Paraburkholderia bryophila: one gene and its partner. Each later gene encodes a partner of the first gene's protein in a complex. Links are inferred from orthologs where the notes say so. Each region holds a gene or a part of one and is shown on either strand. Other genes may lie near its edges.

The links.
Region 2: the proteins of tsaB (region 1) and tsaD are in contact, whole or in part, in a solved structure (PDB 4WQ4), measured with the Escherichia coli proteins. The link is inferred for Paraburkholderia bryophila from one-to-one orthologs.

The regions. Positions count from the first base shown.
Region 1 is NZ_JACCAS010000001.1:4,689,328-4,704,492, forward strand. What follows is about bases 11,253-14,040. They hold tsaB (tRNA (adenosine(37)-N6)-threonylcarbamoyltransferase complex dimerization subunit type 1 TsaB), read left to right. Parts: upstream 11,253-12,131; coding sequence 12,132-12,950; downstream 12,951-14,040. Other genes in these bases: GGD40_RS21165 (acyl-CoA-binding protein), read right to left, coding at 11,694-11,963; rimI (ribosomal protein S18-alanine N-acetyltransferase), read left to right, coding at 12,947-13,441; GGD40_RS21180 (uracil-DNA glycosylase), read left to right, coding at 13,428-14,040. In the rest of the region: GGD40_RS21115 (GNAT family N-acetyltransferase), read left to right, coding at 76-540; GGD40_RS21120 (AraC family transcriptional regulator), read right to left, coding at 628-1,479; ribonuclease E activity regulator RraA, read left to right, coding at 1,853-2,347; GGD40_RS21130 (gamma-glutamylcyclotransferase family protein), read left to right, coding at 2,461-2,862; aceB (malate synthase A), read right to left, coding at 3,119-4,732; GGD40_RS21140 (haloacid dehalogenase type II), read right to left, coding at 4,815-5,630; GGD40_RS21145 (LysR family transcriptional regulator), read left to right, coding at 5,782-6,684; GGD40_RS21150 (universal stress protein), read left to right, coding at 6,899-7,333; aceA (isocitrate lyase), read right to left, coding at 7,624-8,931; GGD40_RS21160 (DEAD/DEAH box helicase), read right to left, coding at 9,416-11,098; more of GGD40_RS21180, read left to right, coding at 14,041-14,534; GGD40_RS21185 (DUF1853 family protein), read left to right, coding at 14,531-15,165. UniProt on the Escherichia coli protein: Required for the formation of a threonylcarbamoyl group on adenosine at position 37 (t(6)A37) in tRNAs that read codons beginning with adenine.
Region 2 is NZ_JACCAS010000002.1:1,936,055-1,951,262, reverse strand. Bases 6,690-9,520 are described here. They hold tsaD (tRNA (adenosine(37)-N6)-threonylcarbamoyltransferase complex transferase subunit TsaD), read left to right. Parts: upstream 6,690-7,506; coding sequence 7,507-8,535; downstream 8,536-9,520. Other genes in these bases: folE2 (GTP cyclohydrolase FolE2), read right to left, coding at 8,625-9,431; GGD40_RS29700 (NAD(P)/FAD-dependent oxidoreductase), read right to left, coding at 6,690-7,349. Also shown: GGD40_RS29730 (hypothetical protein), read right to left, coding at 1-192; RNA polymerase sigma factor RpoD, read right to left, coding at 739-3,132; dnaG (DNA primase), read right to left, coding at 3,232-5,097; GGD40_RS29710 (GatB/YqeY domain-containing protein), read right to left, coding at 5,180-5,626; more of GGD40_RS29700, read right to left, coding at 6,132-6,689; dxs (1-deoxy-D-xylulose-5-phosphate synthase), read right to left, coding at 9,695-11,602; GGD40_RS29680 (polyprenyl synthetase family protein), read right to left, coding at 11,688-12,569; GGD40_RS29675 (exodeoxyribonuclease VII small subunit), read right to left, coding at 12,566-12,874; GGD40_RS29670 (aromatic ring-hydroxylating oxygenase subunit alpha), read left to right, coding at 13,183-14,289; GGD40_RS29665 (sulfurtransferase), read left to right, coding at 14,482-15,208.

The DNA of each region.
Region 1 (15,165 bases):
GCTCGGGACAAACAGCCATTGCCAGCACGCGCAGCCTGTTTTACCGTTGACCCGACTCATCTTTGCCGCCCCACCATGTTCGATCCATCCGAAGCTCCGTCACCGTTTCATCTGCGCAATGCCAGCATGGACGATTTCGAGTTCGCCGAGGCGCTGACTCGCGCCAATATGGGCGGTTACTACCGGCGACATCATCTGGTGTGGCGGGGCGATCTGTTCCTCGGCAGTTGGCGCGAATCGGAGAATTTCATTCTCGAGATGGACAGCCATCCGATCGGCGTGTTGCGCATCACGCAGGAAGGCGATTCGCTGCATATCCGCGACGTGCAGATTGCGGAAGGGCATCGGCGGTTGGGAGCGGGCACGTATCTGCTGGATATCTCGCATCAGTGGGCGCGCGAGCGCGGCTTGCACGAGTTGCAGTTGCGTGTGTTTGTCGATAATCCGGCCGCGCGACTGTATCAACGCAAGGGTTATAAGCTGAGCGGACCGCGCTTGGCGCAGCTCGGCGCGATCCGTCATCTGGCACGACGGGTTTGACGGCGCAGGGCCGCTGCTTAGGGTTTTCTCGTTCGCACCGCCCCGCATTGCACTGCGCCGTATCGCACCGCGCGATCTCGCATTCCTCTAATCCGTCTCTCTGTCTTCGTGATCGCCCGATTCGGCGCGATGCTCCGATCCCCGTTCGATAAACGCGCGCGGACTTTCACCGAAGGCGCGTCGGAACATCGCTGAAAACGCGCTCTGGCTCTGATAGCCCAGTTCCAGCGCGACATGCGAAAGCGGCCGTCCCTGACTCAGTAGCGGAATCGCACGCGCGAGAATCGCCTGCTGACGCCATTGTGAAAAACTCACGCCCAGTTCCTGTCGAAACAGCCGCGCGATCGTACGCGTGCTCGCGCCCACGCTGCTGGCCCATTGTTCGAGCGACTCACCGTGCGTCGGGTCCGCGAGCACCGCCTCGCATAACGCACGCAGACGCTTTTCATTGGGCATCGGCACGGAAAGCGGCAGCGGCTCCGAGCGCGTCAGTTCATCGAGTGCGAGTGCGCCGAGCAACTGCTCGCGGGCGGCCGGAATGTCCGGCGTATCGAGTGCGGCAATCACTTCGCGCAGCAGATCGGACACTTCGACCACGCGCGGCGTATCGAGTCCGGCGGGCACCGTGCTTTCGGTGATGTAGAGCGTGCGCAGAAACGCATCTTCGACGGCGACCACTTCGTGCTCCACATGCGGCGGCACCCAGATGGCACGCGAGGGCGGCACCATCCACGTCGTGCCGCTCGTCGCCACCCGCAGCACGCCGCGCGATGCGTAGGCCACCTGGGCCCACGCGTGCGTATGACGCGCAATGCGCCAGCCAGACGACATCGGCCGCGAGCGCACGCGGATCGGGTGGGTGTCGTTCGGCCGGAACTCAGGTGGAATGTCGGCGAAGCGGACGAAACTCGCTGGAGCGAAGTCGACGGACGAAGTCATGGTGAAGGCTCGATGGGAATAGTCGAGTGCTAAAGAGTCGGGGCCACCAACCGTACCCTACAGGCGGCGTAACTAGCAAGCAGCGAAACCGCAGCGCGGCCGCCAGGGCGCTGGCGAACGCAACGTCAGCGCCAAGCCCCAGGCACCAGGCACCACGCACCGCTCGCTACGCATCGCCCGCTACGCATTGCCCGCTATCGTCGCTCGCTATCGTCGCTCGCCACGCGCCGCCCGCCACGTGCCACCCGCCACCGCCACCGCCACCCGCCACCCGCCACCCGCCATCGCCGCGCGCGCCTCACCGCATTCCACACCTTCCCCCGACCCCAAAGTTGCATAATGTCCCGACTGCCCGTCCTTCGAGGAGAACTCCATGACCTTTGCTACCGCGGACTTGTGCGACGCCCACGAGGAGCAGTTGGCGCTCGGCGCCTTACGCGTGCTCGAGCCGGTCTTTCATCTGTTCAGCCGCAGCGAGAGTTTCAGCGGCGAAGCGGTGACGCTCAAAGTCTTCGAAGACAATGCACTCGTGCGCGCCACGCTCGAGGAGCAGGGTGCGGGCCGGGTGCTGGTGGTCGACGGCGGCGGCAGTCTGCGGTGTGCGCTGGTCGGCGGTAACCTCGCGCAGATCGCTCAGCACAACGGCTGGGCGGGCATCGTCGTGAACGGCTGCGTGCGCGACGCGCTGGAGTTGAACGAAGCCGACGTCGGCGTGATAGCACTGACCACCAACCCGCGACGTTGCCATAAGCTCGGCGGCGGCCAACGCGACGTGCCGGTGCAGTTACCCGGCGCGCTGGTGCATCCCGGCGAATGGATCTACGCGGACATTGACGGCGTGCTGGTTTCCAGCGCCGCGCTGAACTGAGTCGCGCCTGAACCGCGCCTGAACCGCGCCTTGAAGCCAGGCCTTGAACCACGCGCTGAATCACGCCTCAAACAGAACTTACCCGACCACCCATCCAAGGAGAGCAAACGACGATGCAAACCGTCTTTGTATACGGCACGTTGCGCGCCGGAGAAGTGAACGACATCCGCGACGCCGCGGTTCGCAATGAGATTCCCTTGCCGAATCTGCTCGGCACGGCCACGGTGCGTGGCCATCTGTTCGACTTCGGCTCGTACCCGGGGTTGGTGGTCGACGAAGCGGGCGTCGACGTGATCGGCGACGTCTACGAAATCGAAGACGAACTGGTCGCGGTGCTCGACGAAATCGAAGCGGTGTACCCGGGCGTCGAAGATCGATTCCTCGCGCGCGAAGTGATGGTGAAGGTGGACGGCAACGTCGTGAATTGCCGTTTCTACCCGGTCGCGCCGGGAGCGGTGAAGGGCTTGCCGGAAATCAGATCGGGCGATTGGGTCGAGCATCGCGGCACGCGCTGAGCGGAGCCGTCGCGCGCAGGTAGCGCGCAAAGCGACGCACGCCGCAAAAGCAACCGGGCCAAAAAAACGGCCCGGCAAGCTCACGCCTGTCGGGCCGTCCGGTCGGTCAGTCTTGCGACGCAAGCCGCCTTCGCATCGCGCGTGATACGCACGCGCATACGTGCACAGGTTCACAAGCGCACAGGTGCATGAAACGCGCGAAAGTAAAGCAAGCTTGCTACTACGTCGTTCGTTGCGGATGCATCTAACCTCCGCGTCAGATTTCCTCGTAAAGCGGCAACGTCAGAAAGTCGGTGAACTGCTCCGACGTCGACATCTCTTCGAAGATCTGCGCGGCGCGCTCATACGGCTTCGTATTGCCACCCACCGCCTGCTTCACGTTGTCGAGTTCCTGCGCCGACAATTCGCGCACCAGCTCGGCCGTCACCTTGCGGCCGTCGTCGAGCTTGCCCTTCGGCGAGCGAATCCACTGCCACACCTGCGAGCGCGAAATTTCCGCCGTCGCCGCGTCTTCCATCAGGTTGTGAATCGGCACGCAGCCATTGCCCGCGAGCCACGCGCCCAGGTAGTGAATGCCGACGTTGATGTTGTTGCGCAGACCGGCCTCGGTGATCGGCGCTTCCGGACGGAAATCCGTCAGATCGGTGGCCGTGACGAGCACGTCGTCGCGTTGCTTGCCGATCTGGTTCGGCTTGTCGCCGAGCACCTTGACGAACTCTTCCATCGCGATCGGCACCAGCCCCGGATGCGCGACCCAGCCGCCGTCGTAACCGTCGCCGGCATCGCGCGCCTTGTCGGAACGCACGCCGCCCATCGCCTTCTCGTTCGCGGCCGGATCGTTCTTGATCGGAATCAGCGCGCTCATGCCGCCAATCGCCGGCGCATTGCGACGATGGCAGGTCTTCAGCAGCAACAGCGCGTAAGCACGCATGAACGGCGCGGTCATCGTGATCTGCGAACGGTCGGCGAGGCAGAAGTCGCGGTCGGCCTTGAACTTCTTGATCGCCGAGAAGATGTAGTCCCAGCGGCCGGCGTTCAGCCCCGAGCTATGCTCACGCAGCTCGTACAGAATCTCGTCCATTTCGAACGCGGCGACGATCGTTTCGATCAGCACCGTCGCGCGAATCGTGCCGCGCGGCACACCGACGGCTTCCTGCGCGGCGAGGAAAATGTCGTTCCACAGACGCGCTTCCAGATGGCTTTCCAGCTTCGGCAGATAGAAGTAGGGGCCCGAGCCGCGTGCGACCAGTTCCTTCGCGTTGTGCACCATGAACAGCGCGAAGTCGAAGATCCCGCCCGATACGCGCTTGCCGTCCACCGTGACGTGCTTCTCGTCGAGATGCCAGCCGCGCGGTCGTACGATCAGCGTGGCGACCTTGTCGTTCAGCGTGTACGACTTGCCGTTCTGCTCCAGCGAAATCGTGCGGCGCACCGCGTCCATCAGGTTGATATGGCCGGTGATCTGGTTGTCCCAGCTCGGCGCATTCGAATCCTCGAAGTCGGTCATGTACGAATCCGCGCCCGAGTTCAGCGCGTTGATGATCATCTTGCGCTCGACCGGACCGGTGATTTCGACGCGGCGGCACTGCAGATCCTGCGGCAGCGGCGCGATGGTCCAGTCGCCGTCGCGAACGGGTTTCGTTTCCGCGAGGAAGTCGGGACGCTCGCCGGCGTCGAGACGCTTCGTGCGTTCCACGCGAGCCTGCAACAACTGCTGACGGCGCGGTTCGAACGTGCGATGCAGCGCGGCGACGAGTTCAAGCCCTTCGCGCGTGAGAATCGCTTCGTAGCCCGGCTTGATCTCAGCCGTGATGGCCATGCCCTGCGGCAGCGTGAGTGAAGACTGCGACGATGACAGCGGATTCGCCATGGTTTCTCCTTGGTCGGTCAGATTGCAAAGATGCAAATGTTGAATTGCGATTGAGGTGCGTCGCGGGGTCCGGTGGAAGCTGTCATGCGCCAGGGCTGTGGCGCGTGCGGCCGCTACCGGGGCCGCTGCTGCGGCCGGGCGACGCGAGGGTTTTCAGGAAAGCGAGCAGATCGTGCATGCCTCCGCCCGTCCCATGTGGCATGACGCCCAGTTCTTCGACGGGGGCGTTTTGCCGGTTGAGCCAGAAAGTGGTGAAGCCGAACCATGTCGCGCCGGCCACGTCCCAGCCGTTCGACGACACGAAGACGAGCTCGCGCGGCTCGGCGCCGAAGGCTTGCGTGCCGAGCGTATAAGCGGCGGGCGAGGGTTTGTAGGCGCGCACGGCGTCCACGGATAGGACGTGATCGAACAGCCCTGTCATGCCGGCGCTCTTCACGGCGATGTCGAGCATTTGCGGGTTGCCGTTCGAGAGGATCGCGAGGCCGGCGCGCGGGCTGGCTGGCGCGCCGGATTCCGCATCGGCCACGGACGACGCCTCGCGCAACAGGCGCAGCGCCGGCACGGCATCGGGGAAGGCGGAGAGGCACGCGTATTCGTCCATCAGACGTTTTTCGGCCGCGCGGCTCAGCGTGAGCTGACGTTTTTTCGCGGCGAAACGCAGCGCGTCGAGCGTGATGTCCCAGAACGGCCGGTAGTGCGCGCCGGGCGAGCCGGCCGGATCGGCGAGCGTGCGCAGCTGCGTGTATTCGATCTGTTTTTGCCGCCATAACTGCGAGAGCGCATCGCCATGGCCGGGAAACATCTGCTCCGCGGCAGCGATCACCGAATGCACGTCGAAAAGCGTGCCGTACGCGTCGAAAATCACTGCTTTAGGGAAAAGTGTCGTTGTGGCCGACATTGCCGTGCACTCCTATCAGAGGTCAGGACGGATTGTATTAGTGATGCTCAGTGCTAAAAAAGAGGCTAAAGATCACTTGATCTTTTACTTTCATACACCTAATCTGACGCGCACCGACCACTTCCCCGCATCGCTGCGGCTTCGCCCGCTTATGGACCGTTTCAAGCAGATCGAGACTTTCGTCGCCGTTGCGGCCAAGGGCAGCCTGTCCGCCGCGGCGCTTGCGGAAGGCGTCGCACCGGCGATCATCGGCCGCCGGATCGATGCGCTCGAAGAGCGACTCGGCGTCAAATTGCTGGTGCGCACCACACGCAAGATCACGCTGACCTTCGAAGGCTCGGCCTTTCTCGAAGACTGCCAGCGTGTCATTCATGATATGCAGAACGCCGAAGCCAGCGTGTCGGCGGGCGGCGTCAAGGCGAGCGGCCATTTGCGGCTGTCGGCGCCGGCCGGTTTCGGGCGGCGCCACGTCGCGCCGCTGGTGCCGGCGTTTACCGTCGCGCATCCGGACGTGTCGATCACGCTCGACCTCTCCGACCGGCTGGTCGATCTGGTCAACGAGGGTTTCGACTGCGCGGTGCGGCTCGGCGAGTTGCCGGATTCGTCGCTGGTGTCGCTCAAGCTCGGCGAGAACCGTCGCGTGTGCGTGGCGTCGCCGTCGTATCTGAGCCGGCGCGGCGCACCGCACACGCTGGCCGACCTCGCGCATCACAACTGCCTCGCGCTCGGCGCGAGCGCCAATCAGCAGCGCGGCTGGATGTTCCAGCAGGCCGACAAGGTCGTGTCGATCAAGGTGTCCGGCACGATGGAATGCTCGGACGGCGCGGTGCTGCACGAGTGGTGCCTGGAGGGCTACGGCCTCGCGTGGCGCTCGTGGTGGGAAGTCGGTACGGACATCGCCGCCGGGCGGCTGGTCAGCGTGCTCGACGAATTCGCCGCGCCGCCGATCGGCATCCACGCGGTGTTTCCGCAGCGTCGCCATTTGCCGCTGCGGGTCCGGCTGTTTCTCGACTTTCTCAAGCATACGTACGGCCATCCCGGTTATTGGGGCTGAACGCGCGGCGGGTTTAGTGCGTTCTCGCGCGCGGACCGCGCGGGCCGTGTAGCCGCGCTTGCGCCGCCGTCCGCAGCGGGTTTCCGATATGCGGATAGACCCTCGGCAGATCCATACCCGCGATTCGGCGACCTACAATCGATTCAGGCGGCTTGCCAGCCGCGCCTCGTGGACGCTGACGCCGTGCTGCGCTGAGCCGGCGACGGAGGGCATCATGTTCAGGCACATCCTCGTTCCTACCGATGGTTCCGACCTGTCGCGCAAAGCGATCGACGGCGCGATCGATCTCGCGCAGGCCGTCGGCGCGCAAGTCACTGCTTACGCGTGTCTGCCGCAGTATCCGTACTCGCCGTTTTCCGACGTGGTGGTCGAGCCGCCCTCCGAATTCCTGCAGCGCAGCGAACGCGAAGCGCGCGTGCATCTGCGCGAGGTCGAGCTGGCCGGACGGCGAGTCGGCGTCGCGGTGGTGAGCCGCACCAGCGTGCATCCGGCGCCGTATCTCGGCATCATCGAAGCTGCCGAGCACGGCGGTTGCGACGTCATCTTCATGGCTTCGCACGGGAGGCGCGGCCTCGGCAGTTTGCTGATCGGCAGCGAAACGCAGCGGGTGCTCACGCATACGAAGATTCCAGTGATCGTGTATCGCTAGATAAGCGCTGCGCCGGGCGAGGCGCCGAAAAAAAACGCGCCGGCGATCAGGCCGGCGCGTCCACTGTTCGCCGCGCAATACATTGCGCTGGCTTTGTTTCCGCCGCTGCGAGTTTGTTCTCTCCCAGATTCCTCTGCCCCGGGGCTGACACGGCGAAAGCCGTGGCGCCCCGATGACGTGCTCCTCCCTGTGACGACGGCGCTCTGACGGCGCCGCTTGTCGTCGTTTGCCTGTCCGCGCGCGCCGGTCACGTTCCCGCGATCGAACCACGGGAACCGGGCGCGCCGTACTTACGCGACCTTCTTGTCGAAGAACTGTTCGTCTTCCGTCGAGCCGTGCAGCGCGGTCGTCGAGGCGTCGCGTTCGACCGTTTGCGTCACGGCGTCGAAGTAGCCGGTGCCGACTTCGCGCTGATGCTTCACGGCGGTGAAGCCCTTGTCGGCGGCAGCGAATTCAGCCTGCTGCATTTCGACGAACGCCGTCATCTGATTGCGGGCGTAACCGTGCGCGAGGTTGAACATCGAGTAGTTCAGCGCGTGGAAGCCGGCCAGCGTGATGAACTGGAACTTGTAGCCCATCGCGCCGAGTTCGCGCTGGAACTTGGCGATGGTCGCGTCGTCCAGGTTCTTCTTCCAGTTGAACGACGGCGAGCAGTTGTACGACAGCAGCTGGTCCGGGAATTCCTTGTGGATCGCGTCGGCGAATTTCTTCGCGAACTCGAGGTCCGGCTTGCCGGTTTCGCACCAGATCATGTCGGCGTACGGCGCGTAGGCGAGGCCACGCGAGATCGCCTGTTCCAGACCCGGCTTGGTGCGGTAGAAGCCTTCCACCGTGCGCTCGCCGGTCAGGAACGGCTTGTCGTTGTCGTCGATATCCGACGTCACGAGATCCGCCGCTTCCGCGTCGGTGCGCGCCAGCAGCACGGTCGGTGTGCCGGAGACGTCGGCAGCCAGTCGCGCGGCGGTCAGCTTGGCGATGTTTTCGCGCGTCGGCACCAGCACCTTGCCGCCCATGTGGCCGCATTTCTTCACCGAAGCCAGTTGATCTTCGAAGTGCACGCCCGACGCGCCGGCTTCGATCATCGCCTTCATCAGTTCGAACGCGTTCAGCACGCCGCCGAAACCGGCTTCAGCGTCGGCGACGATCGGTGCGAAGTAGTCGATATAGCCTTCGTCGCCCGGATTCTTGCCTTCCGACCACTGGATCTGATCGGCGCGCGTCAGCGTGTTGTTGATGCGCTTCACGACCAGCGGCACCGAGTTCGCCGGATACAGCGACTGGTCCGGGTACATTTCGCCGGCCACGTTGGCATCGCCCGCCACTTGCCAGCCCGACAGATAGATTGCCTTGAGGCCGGCCTTGACCTGCTGCATGGCCTGGTTGCCGGTCAGCGCGCCGAGCGAGTTGACGAACGGCTCGGTGTTGACGCTTTCCCACAGCTTTTGCGCGCCGCGCTTGGCCAGCGTGTGGTCGACCTGCACCGAGCCACGCAGACGGATCACGTCTTCCGCCGAGTAGGTCCGCTTCACGCCTTTCCAGCGCGGATCGGTGTCCCATTGCTGTTGGAGTTGCTTGGCTTGTTCTTCGCGCGTCGTCATGGTGTGCTCCTTAGTTGCCTGTAATGGGTAGGTGACTCTGTCTTCGTCGAAGCGGTTGGCCGGTTTGGCGTTTCGTTCCGTGAAGTCTTATATAAGAGTCTAGGCAAATCGATGCGGGCGCAATAGACGGGCGGAAGGGTTTTTTGGATATTTATTTCTATTTAAAATCAATGGCTTGAATAGATCGTTTCGCATTAAGAAACGACTTTTCCCATCTTGCAATAGGACGTCTTGTGCCGTGCAGCACGATTTTTTACGACGCAAAAAAATTTTCCACATCGTGAAATTTCAGCATCGATCAAATCGCGGACGAAAAAAAACCGGCGCTTGAGCACCGGTTTCTCTCGACTGACGAACGGCGCGGGGCCGTTCGGGTCTTTTTCACACTAACTTGCTGTATCACTCGGGACCGACAACGCGCGCTGTGGCAGTTGATACTCGCGGGCGCGCGGTGCCGTTATCGGGCGAATACTGATCGGCTAGCTTAGCTGCCGCGCCGCGCCGTACGCGGGCCGTCGCTGCGGCGTGTGCCGTAGCCGCCGTCGCGCGAACCGCCGTAGCCTTCACGCGAACCACCGCCGAAGCCGCCTTCACGCGAACCACCTTCACGCGAGCCGCCGCCGAAGCCACCTTCACGCGAACCGCCGCCAGCCGACTTACCGGCCCAGCCGCCGCCATTGCCGCTGCGCGCACCGCCGCCGTTACCGGCCGGCTTGCCTGCGCCGCCGCCGCTACCGAAGCGACGGCCAGCACCGCCACCGTTGCCACCGCCCGGACGGCCACGGCCGCCAAAGCCAGGACGGCCGCCGTTACCCGACGGAGCCGACTTGCGCGGCTCGAAGCCTACAACGATGTTGACCGGCAGCGGGGTGCGCACGAAGCGCTCGATGCGCTTCAGCGCGCCTTGTTCAGCGTGATGCACGAGGCTCACCGCGGTACCCGTGCGGCCAGCACGGCCGGTACGGCCGATACGGTGCACGTAGTCTTCAGCGAACTTCGGCAGGTCGTAGTTGAACACGTGCGTGATGCCCGGAATGTCGATACCGCGAGCGGCGACGTCCGTTGCCACCAGCACGCGAACGCGACGCTCGCGCAGTGCCTTGATCGTGCGGTTACGCGCGCCTTGCGGCAGATCGCCGTGCAAAGCGGCCGATTCGAAACCGGCGTCGGCCAGACGGCCGGCCAGCTGGTCGGCGTCCATCTTGGTTGCCGTGAACACGATAGCCTGGTCGAGGCCTTCGTCACGCAGCAGATGGTCGAGCAGACGATCCTTGTGATCGCGGTCGTCCACGTAGTGAACCGTTTGCGAGATGTTGGTGCGCTGTTCGAGGCGCTGAACGATTTCGATGCGTTCCGGATCCTTCAGCAGACGGCCCGTCAGCGAACCGATCTTGCCGTCGAGCGTGGCCGAGAACAGCATGGTTTGACGCGTAGCCGGCGTAGCCGCGACGATCGTTTCGATGTCTTCGATGAAGCCCATGTCGAGCATGCGGTCGGCTTCGTCGAGCACCAGGATCTGCAGTTGCGACAGATCGATACGGCCGCGTTCCAGGTGGTCGATCAGACGGCCCGGCGTGGCGACCAGGATTTCCGGGTTCTTTGCCAGCAGCATCAATTGCTGGCCGTAAGCGACGCCGCCCAGAATGCTGACGGTGCGCAGACGCTTCAGATGCTTGCCGTAGTTGGCAGCGGCGGTGGTGACCTGCATCGCGAGTTCGCGGGTCGGCGTCAGGACCAGCATGGTCGGACGGGCAACCGGTTGCGGACGGCGCGTGTTGCGGGCGTCGGCCGCCGGACGCGCTTCACGCGGCTGGCTGGCTTGCGCCTTTTGCAGTTGCGAGAATCGCTCGATGGCGGGCAGCATGAACGCGGCGGTCTTACCCGAACCGGTCGGGCTCGAGACCATCAGATCGCGGCCGGCGATACCGGCGGGGATAGCGCGTTGCTGAACCGGCGTCGGGTTCTGGTAACCAGCGGCGGTCAGCGCGGAGACGACATCCGCGGAGAGACCGAGCGACGCGAACGTCGGGCCGGTCGGCGCGGCGGCTTCAGCGGCGACGGCTTCCGGAGCGGCAGCGACGGCTGCGACTTGTTCCGGTGCGTCGGCGAGACCGAGGGCTTGATCGGCGATGGCGTTCAACGGGCTGGAGGTGTTGCTCGAAGTCATGAGAATCCTTGGTACACAGGGAATTAAAACGTCGGCGCCAATCGGCATACCCAAGTCGTCGGATTCAGCGAGCAAAGAAGCAGCGAGCAAATCGAAAAACGGGGGCAGCTCGCGACAATGAAGGCGAGCTTTTCGTTAGAAGCTGTATCGGATGCGACATGCCAACACGGCGTGCCGCCAGCCTGGTACATGATCGCCCGTAGGGGGCTAGGCAGGAGGGGACAGGTTCTAAACTGGATTGGAGCTAAACGCTACGAGGCGCTGCGCCGCAAAGGCCGCTGGAGGAAAGCCGGGCAGAGCAGTGAAGCGCAGGCAGCATTCTATAGGGTTTTGTTGCACTGCGCCACTGTTAGGAAACTTCTTAGTGGAAAAAATTGCTTTTTCTGGCTGCGCGGGGCGCGCTAAGCGGCGGCGGGCGGGGCGCCCAGCGTTTAGCCGTGGCGCGGATCAGGCAAGTGACGCGAAGGGGAGAAGAGCGGGAGACCGCGCTAATTGCGCCGCCAGTCGGCTACGCGGACAGTCGCCAGACAGTCCGACCGCTCAACGGCCCGATCGCCAGGCGACCAGGCGCTCCCGATCCGCCGCGCTATCGCTGTCAGGCCGCCGTGCCGTTCTTCAGCGATTCGACGAGTTCCGCGTATTGCTGTTTGGCGGCGTCCTGCGTTGTGCCTTTGAGCGCGCCCCACGCGTCGTATTTGTATTTGCCGACGATGTCGGTGAAGCCCGGCTTGTCGCCGTGGACGTCACCTTCGGTCGCCTGCTTGAAGAGCGCGTAGAGGCGCAGCAGCGTGAGGTTGCCCGGACGCTCCGTCAACTGTTTGACGTCTTCCTGGGCCTGCGCGAATTGGGTGGTGATGTCGGTCATGTTCGTTTTGCCCGGTAGGCGGGAGTGGGTTACGGTGGCCGACGATCATAACAATTGCATGCCGCTGACGGCCCGAGGGCTTATTCCAAACGCCGGCCGCCGGCTTGCGGGCCAACCCGAACCAGATTGGCGCGCGCCGTGCCGATCACGCCGATTACAATACGGTCCATGACTCAAACTGTGCTCCTCGCTCTCGATACGTCGACCGAATTCTGTTCGGTAGCGCTTTTGTCCGTCGCCGGCGCCGCCGCCGGCCAGACGCATGCCGAACCCCGTCTGTGGGTCCGCCACGAGCAGACCGGCGCGGTCTCCAGCACGCGCCTGCTCCCGGCAATTCGCGAACTGTTTGCCGAAGCCGGTCTGACGCTGGCGGACTGCGACGCGATCGCGTTCGGCTCCGGCCCCGGCTCGTTCACCGGACTGCGGACGGCAACCGGCGTCGCGCAAGGTCTCGCATTCGGCCTGAATCTGCCGGTCGTGCCGGTCAGCACGCTGCTGGCTTGCGCGGAAAGCGCCCGGTTGCGCGATCTGTCGGCGACGCGCGTGCTGGCCGCGCTCGATGCCCGTATGGACGAAATCTATTGGGCCGACTTCGCGTGGGATGAGGCGCAGGGCGACTGGCGCACGCTGCAAGCGGCCTCGCTCGACGCGCCGGAGCGGTTGGTGTTGCCGGAGGTTCCGTTCACGCTGGCCGGCAACGCGGCTGCCGCGTTCGGCGCGCGGCTGCCCGCGGTGGCCGCGGCGCGCACGGTCGATGGCGACGCGCTGCCGCACGCTGTGCCGCTCGCGCATGCCGCGCTGCGTGCGTTGCGCGCCGGCCGCACCGTGCCGGCCGATCAGGCCGCGCCGGAATATGTACGCGACAAGGTCGCGCAGACCACGGCGGAGCGGATGGCCGACAAGGCTGAAAAGGTCGAGAAAGCCGAGAAAGCCGAGAAAGCCGCCCACGCTTCGCACGACGCTCAGCCGGGCGAGGGCGGCCAATGAGCGGCGTGTTGCTAGCTGACCGCTACATATCGCCGATGACCGAAGGCGATCTGGACGAGGTCGCGGCCATCGAAAAGATCGCTTATGAGTTTCCGTGGAGCCGGGGCAATTTCGGCGACTCGCTGCGCAACGGCTATTTCGGCATCTGTCTGCGTCATGTGACCGGCGCGCTGATCGGCTATTGCGTGCTGATGCCGGTGGTCGACGAAATGCATCTGCTCAACCTGTGCGTGACGCCTGCCTCGCAGGGCGTCGGCGCCGGCCTCGCGCTGCTGCGCGAAGCGGTGCGAATTACCCGCGCCGAAAAACTCGAAGGACTGCTGCTCGAAGTGCGGCCGTCGAATCATCGCGCGATCCGACTGTACGAGCGCTTCGGCTTTGCGTCGATCGGCCGGCGCAAAAATTATTATCCGGCGCGGCATCGCAGCCGGGAGGACGCCATCGTGATGCGTTTCTCGTTTGCCACGGAGGGCGCAGATGGCGCTGCATGATTCGGTACTGGAAGAGTTCGGCCTCGCGCCGCTGTGGGTGCGTCGCGGAATGGCGGCGCAGCCGGTTGCGTCTGAAGCGACAGAAGCGTCTGAAGCGGCCAGCGGGCAAGATGTGGCCGCAGCAGCCGCAGTTGAGCCGGAGATGCGCCGCGCGGCTCAACCGTCGCAGCAACCGGCCACACGCGATCGCTCCGACGATCGCGACGCGCCGACGCGCGCAAGCGAATCATCACGTCCCGTACAGGACGGCCGGCCAAACGAGCGCCGTACGCAACCGGCGCAACCTGAAGTTCAAACACGCTCGCAACCGCCCGCCGTCGAAACACCGCGTCAACCGAAGCCGCCATCCCGGCCCGCGGCACAATCGCGCGCCCCTGAACAACCGCCTTCATTCGACGCACCGCCCGACGACGATTTCGCGTGGTTCGACGATCTGCCAACCGAGGCGCCCGGACATGGGCATGCTCCGTCCGAAAGCCGCCGCGAAGCATCGCAGCCGCCGGCGATCCACACGCTTGACTGGGACGCGCTGAGCGAACGCGTCGCCGGCTGCGAAAGTTGCCGATTGTGCGAGAAGCGCACCAACACGGTCTTCGGTGTGGGCGATCGCAATGCCGACTGGATGCTGATCGGCGAAGCCCCCGGGGAGAATGAAGATCGTCAAGGCGAGCCGTTCGTCGGCCAGGCCGGCAAGCTGCTCGACAACATGCTGCGCTCGCTGACGCTCGCGCGCGACACCAACGTCTATATCGCGAACGTGATCAAGTGCCGGCCGCCCGGCAACCGCAATCCCGAGCCGGACGAAGTCGCGCGCTGCGAGCCGTATCTGCAGCGTCAGGTGGCGCTGGTCAAGCCGAAGCTGATCGTCGCGCTCGGCCGCTTCGCCGCGCAGAGTTTGCTGAAGACCGAGGCGAGCATTTCGTCGCTGCGTGGCCGCGTGCATGAATACGAAGGCGTGCCGGTGATCGTCACCTATCACCCGGCCTATCTGCTGCGCAGCCTGCCCGATAAGTCGAAGGCATGGGCCGACCTGTGCCTCGCGCGCGACACGTGGCGCGCAGCCGGCGGCGCGCCCGCGAACCCGCCGAAGTGACGACCGCCGATGGCCCGGCGGCGCACGTCGCCGTCGCGCCCGGCGCTTGCGCCGCGACGCTCGACACGCTGCTGACCCGTTTGCGTGAGCCCGCCGTGCGCGATCTCGCCTGGTTGCTGCTGAGCGCCGATCTGTTGCGCGCGCAACCACCGGCCGGCGTGCTCGCGACGCCGTTCGACACGCCTCAGGAGTTTGCAGCAACCATCGCCTGGTTGCGCGCGCTCGACGCCGCGCCGGCGCCTTTACAGCACGATCTGACGGCCACGCGCATCACGCGTCTTGGCCGTTACGCTGAACGCCTGCTCGGCTGGTTCTTGCAGCACGGACCGGCGGCGCGGCTGATCGCGGCGGGTGTGCCGCTGCGGCATGAAGGCATCACGCTCGGCGAGTGCGATTTTCTGCTGCAGACGCAACGCGGCGCGCGGCTCCATTGGGAGCTGGCGGTGAAGTGCTATCTGCATGCCGGCGCGGGACGCGGCCGTCTGGCGGACTACGTCGGACCGAATCTGAAAGACCGCTTCGATCTCAAGCTCGCGCATGTGTTGAATCATCAATTGCCGATGAGCGCGCGTGAAGCGTTCGCGTCGACCGGTTACGCGGGGCCGTGGACGCCGCAGATGTTCATCAAAGG
Region 2 (15,208 bases), on another replicon or contig:
TCGGGAGCGCGGCACCTCGTCGGCCGATGCGCTCAGGAACGGCTCCAGTCCGAATAGCCAGGCAAAGCAGAACGTCGCGCGCGCCAGCACAGAAATTTGCCTGCGCGGCACGACTTCCCCGACGTCTTCCGCGGACGAAGCCAACAAAGGTTGAGGCGAGACGAATTCGGTAACGGTGTGGTCTGGTCGCATGATAGTTCTCGTTATGGGTACGGTCTTGACGCCGACATTGAGCAAACCATGTGCCACTGGCAAGGACGGAATTCAGGATCGTGCTGCGGCAGATTAGCGGCACATTGCGGATCAATCTGTGCGCTCGACCGCCAACGAGAAACCTTGCACCGGCATACCAGCAAAACCCGACTGGAATCCGCACACCCAAAATCCGAATCCGAATTAATCGCGCGGCGAACGCGCTATATCACCGCACGCCACTATTGATTTCAAGCCGCAAAACGAAAAAGGGTTTCGAAGTCTCGAAACCCTTTTTGCGTTTATGGTGGGCCGGGTCGGAGTCGAACCGACGGTGTCCTTTCGGAGGCGGATTATGAGTCCGCTGCCTGCAACCAGCACGGCGTCCGGCCCAAGAAAAAGACCCGGTCTTGAAGGCCGGGCCGATTCATTGATTGGCCGACATACTACACGAAAAAGGGGCCTCCGCAACCGCTTCGCTATCGCGAAACAACCGGGAAGCCCCTTGAAACCGCGACATCGATTACTACACGCAACCAGCGTCGATCAATTTCCTTCGAGGAACGACTTCAGCTTGTCCGAACGGCTCGGATGACGCAGCTTGCGCAGCGCCTTCGCCTCGATCTGACGGATCCGTTCACGCGTCACGTCGAACTGCTTGCCGACTTCTTCGAGCGTGTGATCGGTGCTCATCTCGATACCGAAACGCATGCGCAGCACCTTCGCCTCACGCGGCGTCAGCGAGTCGAGCACGTCTTTCACGACGTCGCGCATGCTGGCATGCAAGGCCGCATCCGCCGGCGCCACCGTGTTCGTATCTTCGATGAAGTCACCCAGATGCGAATCGTCGTCGTCGCCGATCGGCGTTTCCATGGAGATCGGCTCTTTCGCAATCTTCATGATCTTGCGGATCTTGTCTTCCGGCATTTCCATCTTCTCGGCCAGCGTTGCCGGATCCGGCTCGAGACCGGTTTCCTGCAGAATCTGACGCGAAATACGGTTCATCTTGTTGATCGTTTCGATCATGTGAACCGGAATCCGGATCGTGCGCGCCTGGTCGGCGATCGAACGCGTAATGGCCTGGCGAATCCACCACGTGGCATACGTGGAGAACTTGTAGCCGCGACGATATTCGAACTTGTCCACTGCCTTCATCAGGCCGATATTGCCTTCCTGAATCAGGTCGAGGAACTGCAAACCGCGGTTCGTGTACTTCTTTGCGATCGAGATCACGAGACGCAAGTTCGCCTCGGTCATTTCACGCTTGGCCTGCCGCGCTTTCAGTTCGCCGGCCGCCATCTGACGGTTGGTTTCCTTCAGGTCCTTCAGCGGCAGTACGACACGCGCCTGCAGGTCCAGCAGACGTTGCTGCTGTTCACGGATAGCCGGAATATTCCGCGTGAGGATCGCGCTGTAGGCGTGACCCTCGCCGACAATCCGGTCGGCCCATTCGAGATCCGTTTCGCTACCCGGAAAACGCGCGATGAACTCCGCACGCGGCATGCCGCACTTGTCGACCACCGTATGCAGAATCTGCCGCTCGACCTGGCGCACTTCGTCCACTTGCGCGCGCAACGTATCGCACAGACGCTCGACCGTGCGCGCGGTGAAGCGGATCGTCATCAGTTCGTTCTGGATCGTTTCTTGAGCCTTCAGATACGACTTGGACTTGTAGCCTTCTTTCTCGAACGCACGACGCATCTTGTCGAACCATTCGCTAATGAGGGCAAACTTTTCGAGCGACGCACGCTTGAGCGCTTCCATCTGCGCTGCGTTGGCCGTGGCTTGCGCCGTGCCGTCGTCTTCTTCCTCGTCTTCCTCGGACTCTTCTTCGGCTTCTTCTTCGTCGCTCTCGATCGCTTCCGCCTCTTGCGCGGAGAAGCCGTCCGCGTCTTCCGCGTTGGCGTCGATCAGGCCGTCGACCAGTTCGTCGATCCGGATTTCCTCGTTCGCGACCCGCTCAGCCATGGCGAGGATGTCGGCGATCGTGGTCGGGCACGCGGAGATCGCCATCACCATGTGCTTCAGACCGTCTTCGATCCGCTTGGCGATTTCGATTTCGCCTTCGCGCGTGAGCAGCTCGACCGTGCCCATTTCGCGCATGTACATGCGGACCGGGTCAGTGGTGCGGCCGAATTCGGAGTCGACGGTAGAAAGGGCGACTTCGGCTTCCTCTTCCACTTCGTCGTCTGACGAAGCGGCGGGTGCATTGTCGTTGAGCAGCAGCGTTTCAGCGTCCGGGGCCTGTTCATACACCGCCACGCCCATATCGTTGAACGTGCTGATGATGCCTTCAATCGCCTCGGTCTCGGTGAAGTTGTCCGGCAGGTGGTCGTTGATTTCGGCGTACGTGAGGAAGCCGCGCTCCTTGCCGAGCTTGATCAGCGCGCGCAGTTTGGCACGACGCTCCTCGAGTTCCTCGACCGTGCCCGGCTGTGACGACGCGAACGCGTCTTTCAGCAGCGCTTTTTCCTTTGCACGACGGTCGCGAGCCTTGACCTTTTCCACTTTGGCCGGAGCCGCGGCAGCAGGGGTTTCTTCGCTTTGGGTTGCTTCGTCATCGACGGGTACTTCATTCAGCTTTTTCGTCATGGAGTTCGCCGTACCGGCTGTAGTCTCGACTCGCGGCTGGTGGACGCCAGCCGGTTGAACCGTGGATACTGGAACCTCGCGGACTGCCGCATCGTCCTGCGCGACAACCGCTTCCCTTGCGCTTCTGACACCCGGCCGCTTCGTGACCGGTGGTGATACCACTCTCGCTGCCTCAACCTGCTCCGCTCGTGCAGCGGAACTGGTCAAGGATTTCTTCCCCGCAACCGGTGCAACACTGACGGTAGACGTTTTTCTGGCGGAAGAATCTAGCCTGGCCTCGGTGACCTTTCTGGTCGGCTCCTTCGAGCCTGTGCCTGCCGCTTTATTTCCGCCTGTAGTCTTTGCCATCGCATCGCCCTTCGCCTATTGGCCTTTGCTAGGAAAACCCTTTGAAAAACAAACCGCTGGAAACCTTTTATTGTACCACTCCGGCCCTTTGCAACCCGTCTAGAGCCCCAGCTGGCGCTTCATGTCGGCCCGCTTCCGGTTCAACTCCGACAGCTCCGCAAACTCCTCCGGCGTGTGCCGGGATTGCCGCGAAAGTTGCTCGAGACGATCGCAATAAGCGTCGTACCGCATCTTCAGGATCGCGGCTTTCAATTCCTCGCCCACAATCCGCTCCTGCTCGCGCCGCTCCTCGATGACGGTCGCATCCTCCGGGTCCTTCAGCAGTAAATCCCGGACGTTTTCATCATAGTCTAGAATTTTGCGAAAGATTTCCTCGAAAGTTGGGGCGTTTGCGCCGTTTCGCAATAGATCGGACAGCAACTGAAACTCCGCCGAATCGCCCAGCGCACGCGCGTGCGTCGTCACTTCTTCGAACAGCTCGCCGTGCCGCGTCACCGACAGAAGCGCCTGCTCGGCGTCTTCGTCGAGCACCGCCACCGTGCGCGGATACATCACCAGATTGCGCAGCGTCTTCTCTTCGATTCCGGTCACGCTGCGCCGGTCTTTGCGGGCCGGCGCCGAACGGGCAGCCGCCGCGATTCGCGAATCGACCTCGCAGAGGGCCGCCACTTCGTCGAACGGCACGTCGAGGCGGTCGGCGAACATATGCATGATCTGGGCGCGCAACGCATTGGCCGGCAGCGCCTGCAGCAACGGCTTGGCGTCGAACAGTGCTCGAGCCCGGCCTTCCGGCTGATCCAACTCCTTGCCGGTCAGCACCTCATTGAGCATGAACTGTGACAGCGGCATGGCCCGTTCGACCTGCTCGGCGAAGCCCTCGGTGCCGAATTCGCGCACGTAGCTGTCAGGATCGTGCTCGGACGGCAGAAACAGGAAGCGGATGGTGCGATTGTCGGCCGCGTGCGGCAGACAGGCGTCCAGCGCGCGGCGCGCGGCGCGCCGCCCTGCGGAATCGCCGTCGAAACTGAAAATGACCGTATCGGTCTGACGCATCAGTTTCTGCACATGAATTGGCGTGCAGGCTGTGCCGAGCGTCGCAACCGCGTTCTGGAACCCCAATTGGGCCAGCGCGACCACGTCCATATAGCCTTCGACCACCAGCACGTAGTGCTGTTCGCGAATCGCCAGACGTGCCTCGAACAGCCCGTACAGCTCACTGCCTTTGTTAAATAGCGGCGTTTCGGGCGAATTCAAATATTTCGGCTCGCCGCTGCCCAGTACACGGCCGCCGAAGCCGATCACCTGCCCCTTCACATTGCGTATCGGGAACATGATCCGCTCGCGAAAGCGGTCGTAACGGCGATTCTGACCCTGCGCGTCCGACTTTTCGCTGACAATCACCAGCCCCGACTCGACCAGCGAATCGTCCCGATAATTAGGAAATGCCGGTTCGAGGTTCTGCCAGCCGTCTGGGGCATAGCCGAGCCCGAAGCGGGCCGCGATCTCGCCGGTCAAACCGCGTTTCTTCAGATACTGAATCGCGGTGGGCGCGCCGCGCAGTTGCTTGCGGTAAAAATCGCAGGCGGTTTGCATGACGTCGGAAAGCGCCGTGGTGACCGCTTTGGACGCCGCCGGCGCATAGCCGCCGCCCCCGCCGCCATACCCCGGCGACGGCTCGTTCGGCACGGTCAAGCCGACCGACTGCGCGAGATCGTTGACGGCCTCGGGAAACGACGAGCCAACGTGTTCCATCAGGAACCCGATCGCCGTGCCGTGCGCACCACAGCCGAAGCAGTGATAGAACTGTTTAGTCGGACTAACCGTAAACGAGGGGCTTTTTTCGTTGTGAAACGGGCACAACCCCATGAAGTTCGCGCCGCCCTTTTTCAGCTGCACATACCGGCCGACCACGTCGACGATATCGACGCGGTTGAGCAGGTCCTGCAGAAATGACGGAGGAATCACAGTAAATGACGCTACCTGAAAAGCTCAAGGCTGCGCGCGCCGCCCGTCGAGCGACGGTGCGCGCAGACCCGATAGACGGAAATTACTTCGCGAGCGCGGCTTTGACTTGCGCCGAGACGGCGGTCATGTCGGCGCGGCCGGCCAGCTTGGGCTTCAGCACGCCCATCACCTTGCCCATGTCCTGCGGGCCGGCAGCGCCGGTTTGCGCGACCGCCGCCTGAACTTCGGCGACGATCTCCGCTTCGGACATCTGCTCCGGCATATACGCGGACAGGATCGCCATTTCGGCCTTTTCCTTGTCGGCGAGATCCGTGCGGCTGGCGGCCTCGAACTGGCTGATCGAGTCTTTGCGCTGCTTGATCATCTTGTCGATGACCGCGGTGATCGCCGTGTCGTCGAGCGTGATGCGCTCGTCCACTTCGCGTTGCTTGATCGCGGCGAGCAGCAGGCGGATCGTGCCGAGACGCTCGGTTTCACGCGCCCGCATGGCGGCTTTCATGTCGTCGTTGATCTGGTCCTTGAGGCTCATCACTCACCTGAATACGTTGGAATATGAAAATCCGGCCGGGCCGACCGCATCAACACGAATACCCGCTTGGGACTGCTTCCTCAAACGGGTTGGCGCGATATGCGTAATGTGTGCGACCCTGCCGGCTGGCCCGAAGGGGCCGTGTTTTCCGTGATTGCGCCTGCAGCGCCCTCACCGGTTGGATGTCGCCGCTCCGTTCGACGGGAACCGCGGCAACGCCAGAATCAGTAGAACTTTTTTTGGCAGCATCTGGCCACGCAGATGCTTGAAATGACGCTTCACCGCAGCCGCTTTCTTGCGCTTGCGCTCAGCCGTAGGCTTTTCGTAAAACTCGCGAGCGCGAAGTTCCGTCAACAAGCCGTTTTCTCCATGGTGCGCTTGAAACGGCACACGGCAACTTCACACGACTCGTTGTCTTTTACGCGGATGGTCGTCATTTTTCAATAACGGAACTTTGTAAAGGTTCAGGAGTATAGCAGAGCTCTCTCACAAAGCTAATGCGCCGTCAAGCCCCCTGAACGTACTCCGCGGCGGCCTGACCGGCCGCCACACCCGACGCCCACGCCCACTGAAAATTGTAGCCGCCGAGCCAGCCGGTCACGTCCACCGCCTCGCCGATGAAGTACAAACCTGGCGCACGCGCGCTCATCATCGTCGCCGACGACAGGTCGCGCGTGTCCACGCCGCCGCGCGTCACTTCGGCTTTGCGATAGCCTTCGGTGCCGTTGGGCGTGAGCGTCCAGCGCGACAAGGCCTCGCCCACGCGTCGCAGGATCTTGTCCGGCAGATCGGCGACGCGCGCGTCGGCGGGGATCTGGTGGGTTTCCAGCCAGACGTGCGCAAGACGCTGCGGGACCCGCTCGGACAGCAGATTGGCGATCTGGCGCTTCGTGCCGGTTTTGGCTTCCAGCAACGCGGTGGTGGCATCCTTTTCCGGCAGCAGATTGATGTGGATCGGTTCGCCGGGCTGCCAGTAGCTCGAAATCTGCAGCACGCCCGGGCCGGACAGGCCGCGATGGGTCAGCAGCAGATCTTCGTTGAACTCCGCGCCGGTCTTCTTGTTGCCGGTCGCGAGTTGCACCTCCAGCGATACGCCCGAAAGCGCCGCGAACGGCTCCCAGTCGGCTGCGGCGAAGGTCAGCGGGACCAGCGCCGGGCGCGTGTCGATCAGCTTGTGGCCGAATTGCTTGGCAAGGCGGTAGGCGAAATCCGTCGCGCCGATCTTGGGGATCGACAGACCGCCGGTCGCGATCACCAGCGCGCGCGCTGTGATCGGGCCCGACTGGGTGTCCAGCGTGTAGCGGCCCTCCGCGCCCTGCCGCACGTGCTCGACCGACAGCGGCGTGCGCCACGCGACACGGCCCGCGTCGCACTCGGCCTTCAGCACGTCGATGACGGCGTCGCTCGACTGATCGCAGAAGAGCTGCCCTTTGTGCTTCTCGTGCCACGTCACGTGATGCCGCTTGAGCAGCGCCATGAAGTCGCGCGGCGTATAGCGCGCCAGCGCCGAGCGGCAAAAATGCGGATTGGCAGACAGGTAATTAGCCGGGCCGGCGTACAGATTGGTGAAGTTGCACCGGCCGCCGCCGGAGATGCGGATTTTTTCCGCGAGACGCTGCGAGTGGTCGATCAGCACCACGCGACGGCCGAGTTGCCCGGCCACGGCCGCGCACATCATGCCGGCCGCGCCTGCGCCGATTACCGCGATATCAAAGGATTCCATGGGGCCGCATTGTACCTGCGCGTCTGCGGCGGCTTGTCGGCACTGCTATACTTTCAGGCTAGCCTTTTCATTTTCTCGGCCGCGTGCCTGACTGTCCCTGCGCGTCGTATCCGCAGTGTCGCGCACGGCCGTGGTCGTTCAAACCCAACCATCCATCATGCTCGTTCTCGGCATCGAAAGCTCCTGCGACGAAACCGGTCTCGCGCTCTACGACACAGAGCGCGGCCTGCTCGCGCACGCGCTGCATTCGCAAATCGCGATGCATCGGGAATACGGCGGCGTGGTGCCTGAACTGGCGTCGCGCGACCATATCCGGCGCGCGCTGCCGTTGCTCGAAGAAGTGATGGAGCGCGCCGGTGCGGCGCGCAGCGACATCGACGCGATCGCCTACACCCAAGGGCCGGGGCTCGCGGGCGCGCTGCTGGTCGGCGCGAGCGTGGCCAATTCGCTGGCCATGGCGTGGGACAAGCCGACTATCGGCATCCACCATCTCGAAGGGCATTTGCTGTCGCCGCTGCTGGTGGACGAGCCGCCGCCGTTTCCGTTTGTCGCGCTGCTGGTGTCCGGCGGACATACACAATTGATGCGCGTAACGGACGTCGGCGAGTACGAAACGCTCGGCGAAACGCTGGATGACGCGGCCGGCGAAGCTTTCGACAAAACCGCCAAGCTGCTCGGCCTCGGTTATCCCGGCGGCCCCGAAGTGTCGCGCATGGCCGAATTCGGCACGCCCGGCGCGGTGGTGCTTCCGCGTCCCATGCTGCATTCCGGCGACCTCGACTTCAGCTTCAGCGGCTTGAAAACCGCCGTGCTCACGCATGCAAAAAAGCTCGGCGGCGCGAATATTTGCGAGCAGGCGAAAGCCGATCTGGCCCGCGGTTTCGTGGACGCAGCAGTCGAAGTGCTGGCGGTGAAGTCGCTGGCCGCGCTGAAAAAGACCAAGCTGAACCGATTGGTGGTGGCGGGCGGCGTGGGCGCGAATCGGCAACTGCGCGAGGCGCTTTCCGCCGCAGCGAAGAAACGCAATTTCTATGTGCATTACCCGGATTTGTCGCTGTGCACGGACAACGGCGCGATGATCGCGCTGGCCGGCGCGTTGCGCTTGCAGCGCTGGCCGGATCAGTCGGGCAAAGACTACGCGTTCACGGTGAAACCGCGCTGGGATCTGACTTCGCTCGCACGCTAAGCTCGAAAGCTCAGTAGTTCGGCGCACGTAAAAAAGCCGCTCTTTTAGAGCGGCTTTTCGTTGGCGACCAGCGTGGGCTAATGAACGTATCAAACCATCCGCTTATCCCGCTCGATCACCGCGTACGCGCTGTGATTGTGAATCGACTCGAAGTTCTCAGCCTCAAGCACATACGCGACGATCCGCTCGTCCGCATTCAGACGCTGCGCGACGTCGCGCACCAGATCTTCGACGAATTTCGGATTCTCGTAGGCGCGCTCGGTGACGAACTTCTCGTCCGGACGCTTCAGCAGGCCCCACAGTTCGCACGACGCTTCTTCTTCAGCGATACGAACCAGTTCTTCGACGGCCACGTCGCCGGCCAATTCGGCGTTGATCGTGACGTGCGAGCGCTGGTTGTGCGCGCCGTACTGCGAGATCTTCTTCGAGCACGGGCACAGGCTCGTGACCGGCACCAGCACCTTCAGGAACAGACGCGTCGCGCCGTTACGGGTCTCGCCGGTCAACGTGACTTCGTAGTCCAACAGGCTTTGCACGCCCGACACCGGCGCGGTCTTGTTCACAAAATACGGGAACGCAACTTCGATACGGCCGGCCTCGGCCTCGAGCTTTTCCAGCATCGCGGCGAGCATCGTGCGGAACGTGGCCGACTCCAGCGGCACCTTGTTCTCTTCAAGCAACGCAACGAATCGCGACATATGCGTGCCCTTCTGGTCAGCGGGCAGATGCACGTCGAGATTCCACGTGCCGATCGTCGGCTGAACGTCGCCGCCTTGCGTGCGCACCGTCAACGGATGACGCACGGCCTTCACACCGACCCGCTGAATCGGGATCTGACGGGTATCGGGCGTGCTTTGCACGTCGGGCATCACAAAGGCGGGATTCATCTGATTCATTGTCTTGTCCTTTCCAGAAAACGCCGGGCCGCGCAGTTTTTTCGCTCCGCAGGAAGTCACCTTGGAAGGCTGCCGCGGACTGTCGCGAACCGACAGTTCGGGGTCGCTCGGCGGCCGTGCCGATCAGGTCGCGCAACGGCGAACGCCGGCCCCGGCCGGCGTTGGATGATGGGCCCGAAGGCCCATCGATTCAAGTTGGAGATTGCTATGACCACGATAGCAACGCGGCTCGGGCGACGAGCCGCGCCGCCTGATGCGACGCCTTAAGCGACGCGCTTCACCGACGACTGACCGCCGACCGCGCCGCTCGACAGAAAGCGCTCGCGAATCGACTTGGCGATGCCTGCGGCGTCGAGGCCGCACGCGGCGAGCAGCTTGGCCGGATCGCCATGATCGATGAACTGGTCGGGCAGGCCCAGTTGGAGCACCGGCCGCAATACGCCGCTTTCAAGCAGGGCTTCGACGCAGGCCGACCCCGCGCCGCCCATCACACAGCCTTCTTCGACCGTGACGATGGCGTCGTGCGTTTCGGCGAGCTGACGGACCAGATCCGCGTCCAGCGGCTTCACGAAGCGCATGTTCGCGACGGTAGCGTCCAGTTGTTCGGCGGCGGCCAGCGACGGCGCGACCATCGTGCCGAACGCCAGAATCGCGATCCGCTTGCCCGCGGGTTGCGAAGTCTCGCGACGGATTTCACCCTTGCCGATCGGCAGCACAGCCATCTGCTTGACGGTTGCGACACCCGTGCCGGCGCCGCGCGGATAGCGCACGGCCGTCGGGTTCGATTGCTGCAACGCCGTGTACAGCATCTGGCGGCATTCGTTTTCGTCCGACGCGGCCATCACCGTCATGTTCGGGATGCAGCGCAGGAACGCCAGGTCGTAAGCACCCGCGTGCGTGGCGCCGTCGGCACCGACCAGACCCGCGCGGTCGATAGCGAACACCACCGGCAGATTTTGCAGCGCGACGTCGTGGATCAACTGATCGTAAGCACGTTGCAGGAAGGTCGAGTAGATCGCGACCACCGGCTTCATGCCGTCCGCGGCGAGGCCGCCGGCGAACGTCACCGCGTGCTGCTCGGCGATACCGACGTCGAAGTAACGATCCGGAAAGCGCTTCTCGAACTCGACCATGCCCGAGCCTTCACGCATGGCCGGCGTGATGCCCACCACGCGCGGATCGAGCTCGGCCGCGTCGCACAGCCATTCGCCGAACACCTGCGTGTAGGTTTTCTTCGACGGCGTCGTAGCCGGCTTGATGCCTTCTGCCGGATTGAACTTGCCCGGGCCGTGATACAGCACCGGATCGGCCTCGGCCAGCTTGTAGCCTTGACCCTTCTTCGTCACGACGTGCAGGAATTGCGGACCGCGCAGTTCCTTGATGTTCTGCAGCGTCGGGATCAGCGAATCGAGGTCGTGACCGTCGATCGGGCCGATGTAGTTGAAGCCGAACTCTTCGAACAGCGTGGCCGGCACGATCATGCCCTTCGCGTGCTCTTCGAGCTTGCGGGCCAGATCGAGCATGGGCGGCGCGACGCGCAGCACGCGTTCGACACCGGCGCGCGCGGCGGCGTAGAAGCGGCCCGACATCAGACGCGCCAGATGGCGATTCAGCGCGCCGACCGGCGGCGAAATCGACATGTCGTTGTCGTTCAGAATGACCAGCAGCGGCACGTCGTCTTCGACGCCGGCGTTGTTCATCGCTTCGAAGGCCATGCCGGCCGTCATCGCGCCGTCGCCGATCACGGCGATGCCCGTACGGTGTTCGCCCTTCAGCTTGCTCGCGATCGCCATGCCGAGCGCGGCCGAGATCGACGTGCTGGAGTGCGCAGTGCCGAACGTGTCGTATTCCGACTCGTCACGCTTCGGGAAGCCCGAGATGCCGCCGAGCTGACGCAGCGAGTGCATCTGGTCGCGGCGGCCGGTCAGGATCTTGTGCGGATAGGTTTGATGGCCGACGTCCCAGACGATCCGGTCACGCGGCGTGTCGAACACATAGTGCAGCGCAATGGTCAACTCGACCGTGCCGAGGTTGGACGAAAGATGGCCGCCCGTCTGCGATACGCTGTCGAGCACAAAGGCGCGCAACTCGTCGGCAAGCGGTTGCAGTTGGCGGCGATCGAGGCGGCGCAAGGCCGCCGGGTCGTCGATGGTTTTCAGCAAGTCGTACATCGTCGTTCCATTGTAGGAAAACTTACGCGCCCGCACTTCATACATGCACCCGGGGTGAAGGTGCGCGGCGGCGGGCTTTTCGCGTTCAGCTAACCCGGTTCACTACCAGGTCGGCCAATTCGGCAAGACGCTGCGCGCGTGCGCCAAACGGCGCCAGTGCAGCATGAGCGTCGCTACGCAGCTGTGCTGCGAGCGTGCGCGAGGCGTCGAGCCCAATAATCGACACGTAGGTCGGCTTGCCGTCCTTCGCGTCTTTACCTGCGGTCTTGCCGAGCGTCGCGGAGTCGGTCGTGACGTCGAGAATATCGTCGACGACCTGAAACGCGAGGCCGACAGCGGCCGAATACGCGTCCAGCGAACGCATCGCGTCCGCGTCCGGCGTCTCGCCTGCCAGCGCGCCCATGCGCACCGCGGCGCGCAGCAAGGCGCCGGTTTTCATGCGGTGCATGGTTTCGAGCTGGGTGCGCGTCAGCGTATGGCCGACGCTGGCCAGGTCGATAGCCTGACCGCCGCACATGCCGATCGAGCCGCTCGCCAACGCCAGTTCACGCACGAGCGAAGCCTGCTGTGCCGGCGCCAGAACGTCCGACGTCAACGCGACGAATGCCTGCGACTGCAGCGCGTCGCCGACCAGCAGCGCCGTGGCTTCGTCGTACTGGACGTGTACCGTGGGCTTGCCGCGCCGCAGCGCGTCGTCGTCCATGCAGGGCATGTCGTCATGCACGAGCGAATACACGTGAATCATTTCCAGCGCCGCCGCCGCCGCATCGAGGCATTCGGCGCGCGCGCCGGTCAGCTCGCCGGCCGCGTGGCACAGCAGCGGGCGAACCCGCTTGCCGCCACCCAATACCGCATAGCGCATGGCTTCATGCAGTTTGGCCGGCTCGGTGGTCTCGGTCGGCAGGTAATGTTCTAGTGCCGTTTCGACGCGCTCGAGTACCGAGCGCATCCATGGTTCGAATGTCATAGGTCGTCCCCGCTCTCAGTAGCGGCTGTGCCTGCGCTGTTCATGGGCAGCGGTTTGAGCGTCTCACCGTCGAGCACGCGCACCTGCTGCTCGACCTTTTCGAGCTGCTGCTGACAAAACGCCACGAGCGCCGCGCCGCGCCGGTAGGCGGTCAGCGACTCCTCGAGACTGAGATTGCCGCTTTCCATGCGCGCCACCAGCCCTTCCAGTTCCGCCTGGGCGGCCTCGTAGTTCTCGGGCAGCGGCAAGGTGTCGACGCCTTCAGCTGGCGCGGCAGCAGCCTCTTTCGATGCGGTCTTCGCCATGAATAGTCGCAAAATTAAAACAAGTCGGACATTCTACGGCAAAAGCGACATTTCCGATCCGCTCGCCGCCCTGCGCCGAGCCTTTCCCCTACGTTCACCCCCGATTTGCCCTGTGCGCGCCCGCTGAGTGTCTCAGAAAAGAATCCTTGGGTCAGCGCAAAAAAACCACGAACTTCCTCGACATTTTTGATCCAAATGAACTACTTACGTGCCCCGTACCAGGGGAAACGGGTATAATCGCGGGCTCCCTAAATCGAATCTTCGATGGTTGGGTTGTTCACTGCTTTCACGTCTTCACGGGAGTGGGAATGTCCAATCTGAGCAATGCATTGCAGTTGCGGTCTGTCCACAGCCAGCTGCCAGTCACGGCTTACTTTGACGAAGCGCTTCTAACGCGCGAAATCGAAACCCTTTTCAAGAAAGGTCCTCGTTACATCGGCCACGATCTCATGGTGCCCGAGGCGGGGAATTATTTTGCCTTGCCCAGCGAGAGCGAGGGGCGTGTGCTCGTCCGTAACCAGCAATCGCAAGTCGAGCTGCTGTCGAACGTGTGCCGCCACCGGCAAGCCATCATGCTCAACGGCCGCGGCCAGGCGGAGAACATCGTCTGCCCGCTGCATCGCTGGACGTACGACCTGAACGGTCAGCTTCTCGGCGCGCCGCATTTCGCGGACAACCCGTGTCTGAATCTGGGCGCCACGTCGCTGCAAAACTGGCAAGGCCTGCTGTTCGAAGCGCAAGGGCGTGACGTCGCGCGCGATCTGGCACGCCTCGGTCCCAGCCAACACTTCGATTTTTCGGGCTTCATGTTCGATCACGTCGAAGTGCACGAGTGCAACTACAACTGGAAGACCTTTATCGAGGTCTATCTGGAGGATTACCACGTCGCGCCGTTCCATCCGGGCCTCGGCAGCTTCGTCAATTGCGACGACCTGACGTGGGAATTCGGCGACTGGTACAGCGTCCAGACGGTCGGCGTGCACAAGGATCTGGAACAGCCGGGCAGCCCGACGTACCGCAAGTGGCACGACGAGGTGCTGCGCTTCCGCGGCGGCAACCCGCCCGAATTCGGCGCGATCTGGATGGTGTACTACCCGGGCATCATGATCGAGTGGTATCCGCACGTGCTGGTGGTGTCGTGGCTGATTCCGCGCGGGCCGCAGAAAACCACCAACGTGGTGGAGTTCTATTACCCTGAGGAAATCGCGCTGTTCGAACGCGAGTTTGTCGAAGCCGAACGCGCCGCCTATATGGAAACGGCCAGCGAAGACGACGAGATCGCCGAGCGCATGGACGCCGGCCGCCGCGCGCTGATGGACCGCGGCGAGTCGCAGGTCGGTCCGTACCAGAGCCCCATGGAAGACGGCATGCAGCACTTCCACGAGTTCCTGCGGCGCGAACTCGGCGCGATCTGATGTGATCTGATCGGCGTTTGAGCGGGACGTGACCCGCTTCATGCTCAGGCAGCTCCAGCAAGCAGCGCCAACACAAGGAAAGACGGACTTCGGTCCGTCTTTTTTTGTTTAGACTAACGGGATAGCTCGGCCATCCGCTCGCGGCGACATGCCGCCGAACGGAGCCGCCATCGCCCGTATGAAGGAGACGTCATGCCGCACACTCACTACACCACGCTGATCTCCGCGACGAATCTCGCGGAACGGCTCACCGCTGCGCCGGGCAGCGTGTTCGTCATCGATTGCCGGTTCGATCTGGCCGACACGGAAGCGGGCGAGAAAGCCTATCTGGCCGGGCATCTGCCGGGCGCGCATTACCTGAACCTCGATCGCGATCTGTCGGGGCCAAAGACGGGCACGAACGGACGTCATCCGCTGCCGGATCGCGCGCGTCTCGTGGAGACGCTGGAGTCGCGCGGGCTCAAGCAGGGACAGCAGGTTGTCGCCTATGACTCGCAAGGCGGCATGTACGCCGCTCGGGCGTGGTGGCTGCTGCGCTGGCTCGGACATGACGCGGTCGCGCTGCTCGACGGTGGCTTGCAGGCCTGGGAGGCCGCCGGTCTGCCGCTCACGCAAGACGCGCCGGCGCAGAATACGGGCGACTTCAAGGCGGGCGCGCCGCTGGCCGTCACGGTCGATGTGCAAACGGTCGAGCGCAACCTTGCCTCGAAGGAACGCGTGGTAGTCGACGCCCGCGCTGCCGATCGCTATCGCGGCGAGAACGAGACGCTGGATCGCGTCGGCGGCCATATCCCGGGCGCGCTCAACCGCTTTTTCACGGACAACTTCACCGCCGACGGCCGCTTCAAGCCCGCGCACACGTTGCGTGAGGAATTCCACGCGCTGTTGGGCGATACGTCGCCGGAACATGTGGTGCTGC